DNA from 4 places in the Halioxenophilus sp. WMMB6 genome. Region 2 is predicted to be linked to each of the others. Evidence: predicted binding sites of a transcription regulator. Region 2 holds the regulator's gene; each other region holds the start of a gene.

Region 1 (2,194 bases), on a different contig from region 2:
ATTGGCAGCGGTATTGGCGTTCAGGTTATCGATAGCCATGTTTGTATCCTGTGCGAATAGACGCGGGGTTATCCCCTGCGTAGTTGTCTGGCAATAAATTGTTATCTGGCAATAAATTGCCATGTTGTTCAGTTGCCGGTGGCAACCGATTTCCCCTTTTTGATGCTCTCCAACTGGATATCGGCCTGTGGAAACAAAACTTTAGGTTTTTTTGCATCTTTAATTGAGTAATCGGTCACAACGCCAGCGCTATTCTGTCAGCCGTTTAGAGCGGGATATTTACCACACCCGCTTTGCTCACGGTGGCCCGTACCACCCGTTCACTGCGATCATTGCGAACTCTGATCTGTTCGCCGATACGGCCATCGGCAAGGGCGGTACCGGTTGCTTCCACGGCCACTTGCTTGGAGGAGGCGATAATCGTTACCCGGTCGCCCCGTTTCACGGCTTTGGGCGCGATCAGCCACTGTGCACGCAGTTCATCACCGGTATTGATACCACGGCGCAGCTCCTGCCCGGCGACATCCCCGGAATCGGTGATATAGCCCTGGCCGAGTAGTGAAACATCTTTCAGGGCGAGCTCCAGGTCGGCTTCGGCTATCAGTTCGCCCTTGCGTAAGGGGGCTCTGGCCACCACCACCTGCGCCAGTAATTTGACTTCACTGATGAAATAGAGCGACCAGTGGCTTAGGTTGCCATCGCAATGGACCTGGGTGGTGACGCGGCCACCTCGGTAGTTGTCTGGTGCGTCTATGCGCAGTTGACCATCGCAAGCCGGCAGTTGCAGTCGGCTGTCTGGCAGGTTGGTTTGTACCCGTACCTCATCGAACCGGGCGACGCTGGTGTAGTGCTCCTCCAGAGTAAAGGTCACCTGGTCCGCCAACTTTTGCATCGACTGCAGCTCCGCTGTGGCGTCGGTGGCGGGCTCCGCCAATACCAACGGATGGCACATGGCCAAACCTGCCAGCAAGGTCCAGCGGAACAAATCCTTAGCGCCGAGAGGAATCTTTGCCATTTGTATCCTATGCTCATTGGGTAGACGTGAAGCTACTCTCACCGCGCTTAAGTTTTGGAGAAAAGCGCCGAAATTTTGTCAGAATCCGCCTCATCGTCGGTTTGAGCAGTGTTTAAGCAATCAGTGTGCCTAAACCAAAATAATCGGTTTTTGACTCATTCAACCGCTGTCGCCAGCATTCCGATGGTAACCGGTAGTAGATAGATAACTAATTGAATTAGTTAAGATATTTTCCTGGCGTTCGGTGGCGATTAGAGCTGTTGGTCACGACCTTGAAATAGGAACTTTAAGTAAGTTGTCGCACTCGATTCGCTGAAGAGATGCCGGTGACAACCACTATCACCCAAGAGGAAATCCATGGCTGGTGTGTTAGACAGCGTCAATCAACGAACGCAATTGGTTGGCCAAAACCGGTTGGAGTTGTTGCTCTTTCGGCTGAAAGGTAAGCAGCTCTACGGTATCAATGTGTTCAAGGTGAAAGAGGTTCTACAGTGCCCAACACTGTATGAGATACCCAATCGTAATCCGGTGGTAAGGGGCGTTGCCCATATTCGTGGTGGCACCATCTCAATCATGGATATGAATCTCTCTATCGGCCGTTCGCCGCTGGAAGATATTAAAAACTGCTTCGTAATTATTACTGAGTACAACCGTTCCACACAGGGTTTTCTGGTTGGCGCGGTGGAGCGGATTGTCAATATGAATTGGGAATCCATCCACCCACCACCGAAAGGGGCGGGCAAGGAGAACTACCTCACTGCGGTTACTGAGATAGAAAACCAATTAGTGGAAATTATTGACGTTGAAAAGATTCTGGCAGAGGTGAATCCGTTGTCAGAGATGATCAGCGAGGGGGTCATTGAAGATGGTATCTCCGAGCGGGTAGTGCAAAAGCATGTGCTGATTGTTGACGACTCCACTATCGCCCGCAAACAGATACAGCGGGTGGTTGAGCAGATGGGTATTAAAACCACACTCAAAAAAGATGGCCGTGAAGCGCTGGATTACCTTGAGGGATTAATTGCTCAAGGCAAGAGTGCCATCGAAGAGTTGATATTGGTAATTTCCGATATCGAAATGCCAGAGATGGATGGTTATACCTTTACTGCTGAGGTTCGTGCAAATCCCGCGTTAAAAGATTTACATGTAGTACTACATACCTCGTTGAGCGGTGTATTT
Region 2 (2,194 bases):
TTTCTACGTAGTCCTTGAGGGAGTCGGTCAATTCGACATGATGCCCGCTGATTGTAATTTGCATTGCAGTTCCTCTTTGTCGATAGGGTTCGGTGAGGTACCGAACCGGTTGCTTGAGGCGGCCTGAGCCGCCGTTACTGCGCTATTCACAAGAGACTAAACAGCGCAGCAGAAACCGATAAATCCTATGTCGTTACACCAATCGCTTACGCTCGTTAGAGGCCGCGATGCCGAGCGACTCGCGATATTTCGCAATGGTACGACGGGCAACCTGGATACCCTGGTCTGACAGAAGGCTGGTGATTTTGCTGTCGCTCAGGGGTTTTTGCGGGTCTTCGGCGGCGACGAGTTTTTTGATGATGGCGCGGATAGCGGTGGAGGAGCACTCCCCGCCGTTATCGGTGCTGACATGGCTGGAGAAGAAGTATTTCAGTTCAAAAATACCCTGCGGGGTGTGCATGTATTTTTGGGTGGTGACGCGTGAAATAGTGGATTCGTGCATGCCTACATCTTCGGCGATATCGTGCAATACCAATGGTTTCATGGCCTCTGGGCCAAAATCAAGAAAGCCCTGTTGTTTGTCGACAATACAGCTGGCGACCTTGAGCAGAGTTTCGTTGCGGCTTTGCAGGCTCTTCAAAAACCAGCGAGCCTCCTGCAGGTTGTCGCGCAGGAAGGTGTTGTCTTCACTGCTGTCTGCGCGTTTAACCAAGTTGGCGTAATTACTGTTAATACGGATTTTAGGTGCGATGTCTGGGTTTAGTTCCACCAGCCAGCGTCCGCTTTTTTTACTGACAAACACATCCGGTACGATGTAGCTGGTTTCGCTGCTGCCAATCAGCTCACCCGGGTGTGGAGTCAGCTGTTGGATCAATAAAATCGCCTGTTTTAGCTCGTTCTCTTTGATGCGGCAGCGGCGCATGATCTGTTTGTAGTCGCGGTTGCCGAGCTGTAGCAGGTGTTCGCTGACGATCATTTTAGCGGCGTCGAGGCATGGCGTATCTTTGGCGAATTGATTCAGTTGTACCATCAGGCACTGCGAGAGGCTCTCGCTGCAGGCGCCAATGGGGTCGAACAGTTGCAGACGGTGCTGGACGGCGAACACTTCGTCGATGTCGAGCCGGTCGTGATCGTCTTCGTCTGTGGCGGCATCCACCTCATTAGGCGCTTCCCATTCGCTATCGTCCGCCTCTTCTGGGGTGCCATCCACCACCCGCGCCAAGCCGCGGTAGATATCTTCAATGGGGGTGGAGAGCAGGCCGCTGGGCTCAACGGCATCGATGATGGCCATCGCAATCATGCGATCGCGGTCTGACATGGGGGTGAGGTTAAGTTGCCAAAGCAGGTGTTCTTGCAGGGTTTCGGTGTTGTCTATCTGGCTGTCGAAGTAGCTGTCGTCGCGCTCGGGGCCGACATTGCCGCTACCACTGCCTTGGTAGATGTCGTCCCAATGGGTATCGACGGGGAGATCTTCGGGAATGTTCTCCTGCCAGTCAGCCTCTTCTTTGTTGGATTCGCTGATGGTTTCGGTGGCGCTGCTCTCTAGCTTGAGATCAGCGTCGGAGCTGGATGAGCTGTCGTCACCCGAGTCTTCAGACTCGCTCACCTCCAACATGGGGTTGGACTCCAGCGCCTCTTGAATCTCTTGCTGTAGGTCCAAAGTTGAGAGTTGCAGCAGGCGGATGGCCTGTTGCAACTGAGGGGTCATCGTTAACTGTTGACCGAGCTTTAGTTGTAGAGACTGCTTCATATACGACGGTGTATCCAATAACGAAGACGGAAACCGGGGGTAGCTTCAATCTGCTATCGGCAGTGTAGTATTGAATAGGTCAGCTGTGCAATATATTTAAGCAATTTTTATGCCTAGAATTCATTCGCTGGAAGTTTTATCAGGCAGGAGTGGGAGATTTGTGGCTGATCGGCGATGTCTAGCGGCTATTTACTGCTGCCGCGCGCGCTTGAGAGGAGTTGCTTTGCGCCTGCCCCGTTTGCTTGCAACCCTGTGTTTGGGTGGCTTTGGGGTCGATGGGGCTTATAGTCGCGCAAAAAGTGGTTGAGGTAAAGAGGGTGGGCTTTATAACTTGAAGCTTGCGCCAAGGTAGGTATCTCTAACCAACTGATTATTGAGCACTGTCTCGGCATTGCCTTCGGCGATAATGTGGCCGCCGCCAACGATAAAGGCCTTCTCACAAAT
Region 3 (2,194 bases), on a different contig from region 2:
TATACCGGCATGGGGTGGGTGACCAACCACTTCCCACCAGGCAGTGCTGGGCTCGTGGGACCACTTCTCGCCAATGGTTTCCGGAGGCAGAAAGCGCTCTACCAGGCTGCCCTCGACAACTGCGTGCTGGGCTCTGCCAGCACTTTCGATGGCTTGGCCGTTTTTAGGCTCGCGAGTTTCCAATATGGCACCACTCAGAAACTCTTTATCGGCATCAAGCACCCGATGTTTTTGGCCGTCTAAGTCTTTGTGTTCAAACATGGTATTCCCCCTACGGTAATGGGCGCCATTGCGGCCCTTTGTTAACAATCACCTTACTACCCGGCAATCTGCATACCAGGGTAAGAGCGGCGCTTAGCGGTTGCTCTTGGCGCTGCTCCAGGCTGTGGTTGGCCGCCTTTAGGTAACCGTAACCATTTGATTCAAATCAAAAAAATTTCGCAGCTAGCGATGGCTTATCAGGCGAGAGGAAAGTCTTGGCGAGAGTGGTGGGGTGAAGGGGCTTCCGGCATTTGTATCGTTGGCAACAATAGCGATGTTGGGTTTGGTCGGCAGCCTGGCACAGGCCGCTGGCACAATTAGTACCCATATCAGGCCGGTTTCGGCTCTGCTCGCAATGGCGGTGTGGGTATTTAGCCTGACAACGGCAGAAACACCGGATGAATCGCCGCTGATGGAGTCATCCTGTTCCAGCGGAGGAGGGACTGTCTTTGGAGTGCGTCTGTCGCTATAAAGTACCTGTCTCCAGCGAGAGTCTGTCTTGAGAGAGTGTCGGTAAATGTTGGTGCCAAAATTCCAACACCATCAAAAGCTAAATTAATGGATTGCCGCTTTAAATTTTTTCGGCCAGAGCAAAATTGCCGATTGCCGGATGCAAAGCGGCAAGCCATTGCCGCTTTCTCAAAAAATAGCCGGTCTATTTGCCTCTATAGAGCTTAAATCCGCTGATTAATGGGCAATTTCCGAGTTGGCACAGCCTTCGCTTAATTGCCCTTGAAGCAATTAATTCCTGCGCAGTGACGCGGTATTTTTCTGAGAGCGTAAATCAGTGGCAATTAATTTTGAGCAAGCATTGGGTGTACATCCGATGGCATTAAAGGCCCGCACCGAGCGAGCTAATATTCTGGCCAATAACCTGGCCAATGCCGAAACACCCGGCTACAAAGCCCGCGACATGGATTTTCAGAAACTCTTTTCTGAAATTCAGCCAGAGCAGAAAGATGGCTTAAATATGGTGGTTACCTCAAATAAACATACGCCCGGCGGCGCGCAGGTAGTCGATGACAGAGAACTGCTCTACCGCACTCCAATTCAGCCATCGATTGATGGTAATACGGTCGAGGAGCATGTAGAGCATGCCGAATATATGGAAAACGCGCTTGCTTTTGAAGCCAGTTTTTTGTTTTTAAAAAGCCGCTTTTCCGGTCTGTTATCTGCGCTGCGAGGTGAATAGAGATGTCTTTGGCCAATATTTTTGATACCGCCGCCAGCGCCATGAGTGCCAACACCGTGCGGCTTAATACCACCGCCAGTAACCTGGCTAATGCCGAATCAGCGGCGTCAAGCATCGACGAGACCTATCGTGCCCGGCATCCGGTATTTGCTGCGGTTCGTCAGCAGGTTGAAGCCTTGAGTTTTGATACCTTAGACGCCGGTCAAACGGAGACCCAAGGGGTTCAGGTGCTCGGTATTGTGGAGTCGGATGCGCCTTTACAGCAGCGCTATGAACCAGACCATCCGCTCGCTAATGAAGAGGGCTATGTCTTCTACCCGAACGTCAATGCCGTGGAAGAGATGACCAACATGATTTCCAGTTCCAAAGCGTATCAGATGAATGTGGAAGTGATGAACTCGGCAAAAACCATGATGCAAAGACTATTGACCCTGGGTCAATAACGTTACTAACGACGGAGACATCCTACTATGTCTGTCAATAATGTTGATTCAGCTTTAAGCGCTTACTCGGTAGAGAATCGCAATACGAAAGAGACATCCAACAGCGATGAGCTGGGTAGAGATGTATTTCTGCAATTGTTAACCACTCAGTTGCAGAATCAAAATCCCTTGGAACCACAGGAAAACAGCGAATTTGTGGCGCAGCTTGCTCAATTTACTCAGGTTGAGAGCCTGGATGAATTAAGCAACTCCTTTGGTGACTTTACCGGTTCATTCTTATCAAATCAGGCTCTGCAGG
Region 4 (2,194 bases), on a different contig from region 2:
AGTCGATCATCTTTGATCTCGAGCTTTACCGTGACATCGGGCTCCTTTAACTTCACCCCCCCCGTCACACAGTTTTGATTGAGACCACCACCGACATAACGCTCCACATCAATCGAGGCGAAGTCGTGGTTGCCGCTGCGCTTAACGCGCACACAGAAGGTTTTACCGGCAAGCTGGTCGCCCCATACCGAAGCCGTTGCCCGGTAGATATCGTCCTGGGTAGCAAAGTCGAAGGCATCAACGGCATAGAAGAAGGCGATACCAGGGGTTTGCGCCAACACAGTGCTGACCCTAGCCTCCAGCTCCTCATCGTCCGGGCCGGAGATCTCCAGCTTCTCCCAGTCGCGGCGCACCGAGAGCTCCCGGCTCAGGCGGCGCAGCAGGTGGTGCAGGTTATCCTGCAGCTGACGAGTGAAACGCTTGCGCACCGGCGCGCTTTTGATGGTGATCTCGGGAAACAACTTAACAATGAAGTGCATAACGTCTGGCGTGTCGATGGTTACAAAGCCGCCTAGTATAAACCAACCACCTCTAAAGCAGAGGCCCACACTCATCCATCCGCCATAAACCGAGCCGAAAAATATCACTGCAACAGGCTCTTTTCAGCGGGCCGGCGATTGGTTAGCATGGGCCGCCAACGCCAGCCTCGCCTGCCCCCTTATATAGGGTCGCTATTGGTGCAACCATGTAACACCAGCCCCAATACGATGCAGGCAACCCCTTCGAAGTACAAACCCACACGTTGATTTTTCGAAGAATTATTCAAACGCTTCATCTGCCGGCGGATGGCACAGAGATTGCCTTATTATGATGCACCCAATACAAACCTCTAGCTAGAGGTGCACACTTAGGGGAAGATCACACACCATTACACCGGGCAGTAAGCGCCAACTATAAGCTTTACACCCATCTATATATATCTGGCACAGCCATTTTGGAGGAATACATGTCAGAGCAGACTCTGAAACTCATTACTGATAACGAAGCCAAATGGATCGACCTGCGCTTCACCGATACCAAAGGTAAAGAGCAGCACGTTACCATCCCAGCCTCTGAAGTTGACGAAGACTTCTTCACCGATGGCAAAATGTTCGATGGCTCATCCATTGCCGGCTGGAAAGGCATCAACGAATCCGACATGATCCTGATGCCTGACGATTCCTCAAGCTTCCTGGACCCGTTCACCGACGAAGTCACCGTTATTATCCGCTGCTCCATCGTTGAGCCTCTGACCGGCGAAGGCTACAACCGCGACCCACGCTCCATTGCACAGCGCGCCGAAGCCTACCTGGTAAGCACCGGCCTGGGCGACACCGCTTTCTTCGGTCCAGAACCTGAGTTCTTCATTTTTGACGACGTCAAATGGGGCGCAGACATGTCTGGCGCTTTCTACAAAATCGGCTCTGAAGAGGCAGCCTGGTTCTCTGGCGTTGAACTGACCGATGGCAACATGGGTCACCGTCCTGGCATCAAAGGCGGTTACTTCCCAGTGCCCCCTGTCGACTCCCTGCACGACATCCGTGGCGCCATGTGTAACGCCGCCGAAGCCATGGGTCTGGTCATCGAAGTACACCACCACGAAGTGGCTACCGCCGGCCAGTGTGAAATCGGTGTTGGCGCCAACACCCTGGTGAAAAAAGCCGACGAAGTACAAATTCTGAAGTACGCCGTGCACAATGTTGCCGCCGCTTACGGCAAAACTGCCACCTTCATGCCTAAGCCTCTGGTAGGCGACAACGGTAGCGGTATGCACGTTCACCAATCGTTCACCAAAGATGGCGCCAACCAGTTTGCAGGCGACGCCTACGCTGGCCTGTCTGAACTGGCTCTGTACTACATCGGCGGCGTAATCAAGCACGCTAAAGCACTGAACGCTTTCTGTAACGCCTCCACCAACTCTTACAAGCGTCTGGTACCTGGCTTCGAAGCTCCGGTTATTCTGGCTTACTCTGCCCGTAACCGTTCTGCATCTATTCGTATTCCGTTTGTCTCTTCTCCGAAAGGCAAGCGTATCGAAACCCGCTTCCCAGACTCCACCGCCAACCCATACCTCTGCTTTGCTGCACTGCTGATGGCTGGCCTGGACGGCATCAAGAACAAGATCCACCCTGGCGATTCTGCCGATAAAGACCTGTACGACCTGGAGCCGGAAGAACTGGCCGAGTACCCAACTGTTTGTGCCTCTCTGGAAGAA

The links. The regulator sigma-54, encoded in region 2, starts transcription at its own class of promoters, with help from an activator protein. The targets are predictions, from matches to a motif close to GTTGGCACGNNNNTNGNNT.
Region 1: flgA (flagellar basal body P-ring formation chaperone FlgA) is a predicted target of sigma-54. The motif match lies at 1,130-1,148, and genes of this name have one in related genera.
Region 3: flgB (flagellar basal body rod protein FlgB) is a predicted target of sigma-54. The motif match lies at 967-985, and genes of this name have one in related genera.
Region 4: glnA (glutamate--ammonia ligase) is a predicted target of sigma-54. The motif match lies at 785-803, and genes of this name have one in related genera.

Annotation. Positions count from the first base shown of each region.
Region 1 is NZ_JAWMQR010000005.1:173,531-175,724, forward strand. It holds gene flgM (flagellar biosynthesis anti-sigma factor FlgM) at 1-39, opposite strand, end outside; gene flgA (flagellar basal body P-ring formation chaperone FlgA) at 266-1,015, opposite strand; gene SBL51_RS14035 (chemotaxis protein CheV) at 1,373-2,194, shown strand, end outside.
Region 2 is NZ_JAWMQR010000003.1:424,282-426,475, reverse strand. It holds gene hpf (ribosome hibernation-promoting factor, HPF/YfiA family) at 1-64, opposite strand, end outside; gene SBL51_RS10865 (RNA polymerase factor sigma-54) at 194-1,750, opposite strand; gene lptB (LPS export ABC transporter ATP-binding protein) at 2,075-2,194, opposite strand, start outside.
Region 3 is NZ_JAWMQR010000005.1:181,538-183,731, forward strand. It holds gene SBL51_RS14055 (hypothetical protein) at 1-261, opposite strand, end outside; gene flgB (flagellar basal body rod protein FlgB) at 1,049-1,453, shown strand; gene flgC (flagellar basal body rod protein FlgC) at 1,456-1,896, shown strand; gene SBL51_RS14070 (flagellar hook assembly protein FlgD) at 1,924-2,194, shown strand, end outside.
Region 4 is NZ_JAWMQR010000008.1:92,909-95,102, forward strand. It holds gene thiI (tRNA uracil 4-sulfurtransferase ThiI) at 1-479, opposite strand, end outside; gene glnA (glutamate--ammonia ligase) at 947-2,194, shown strand, end outside.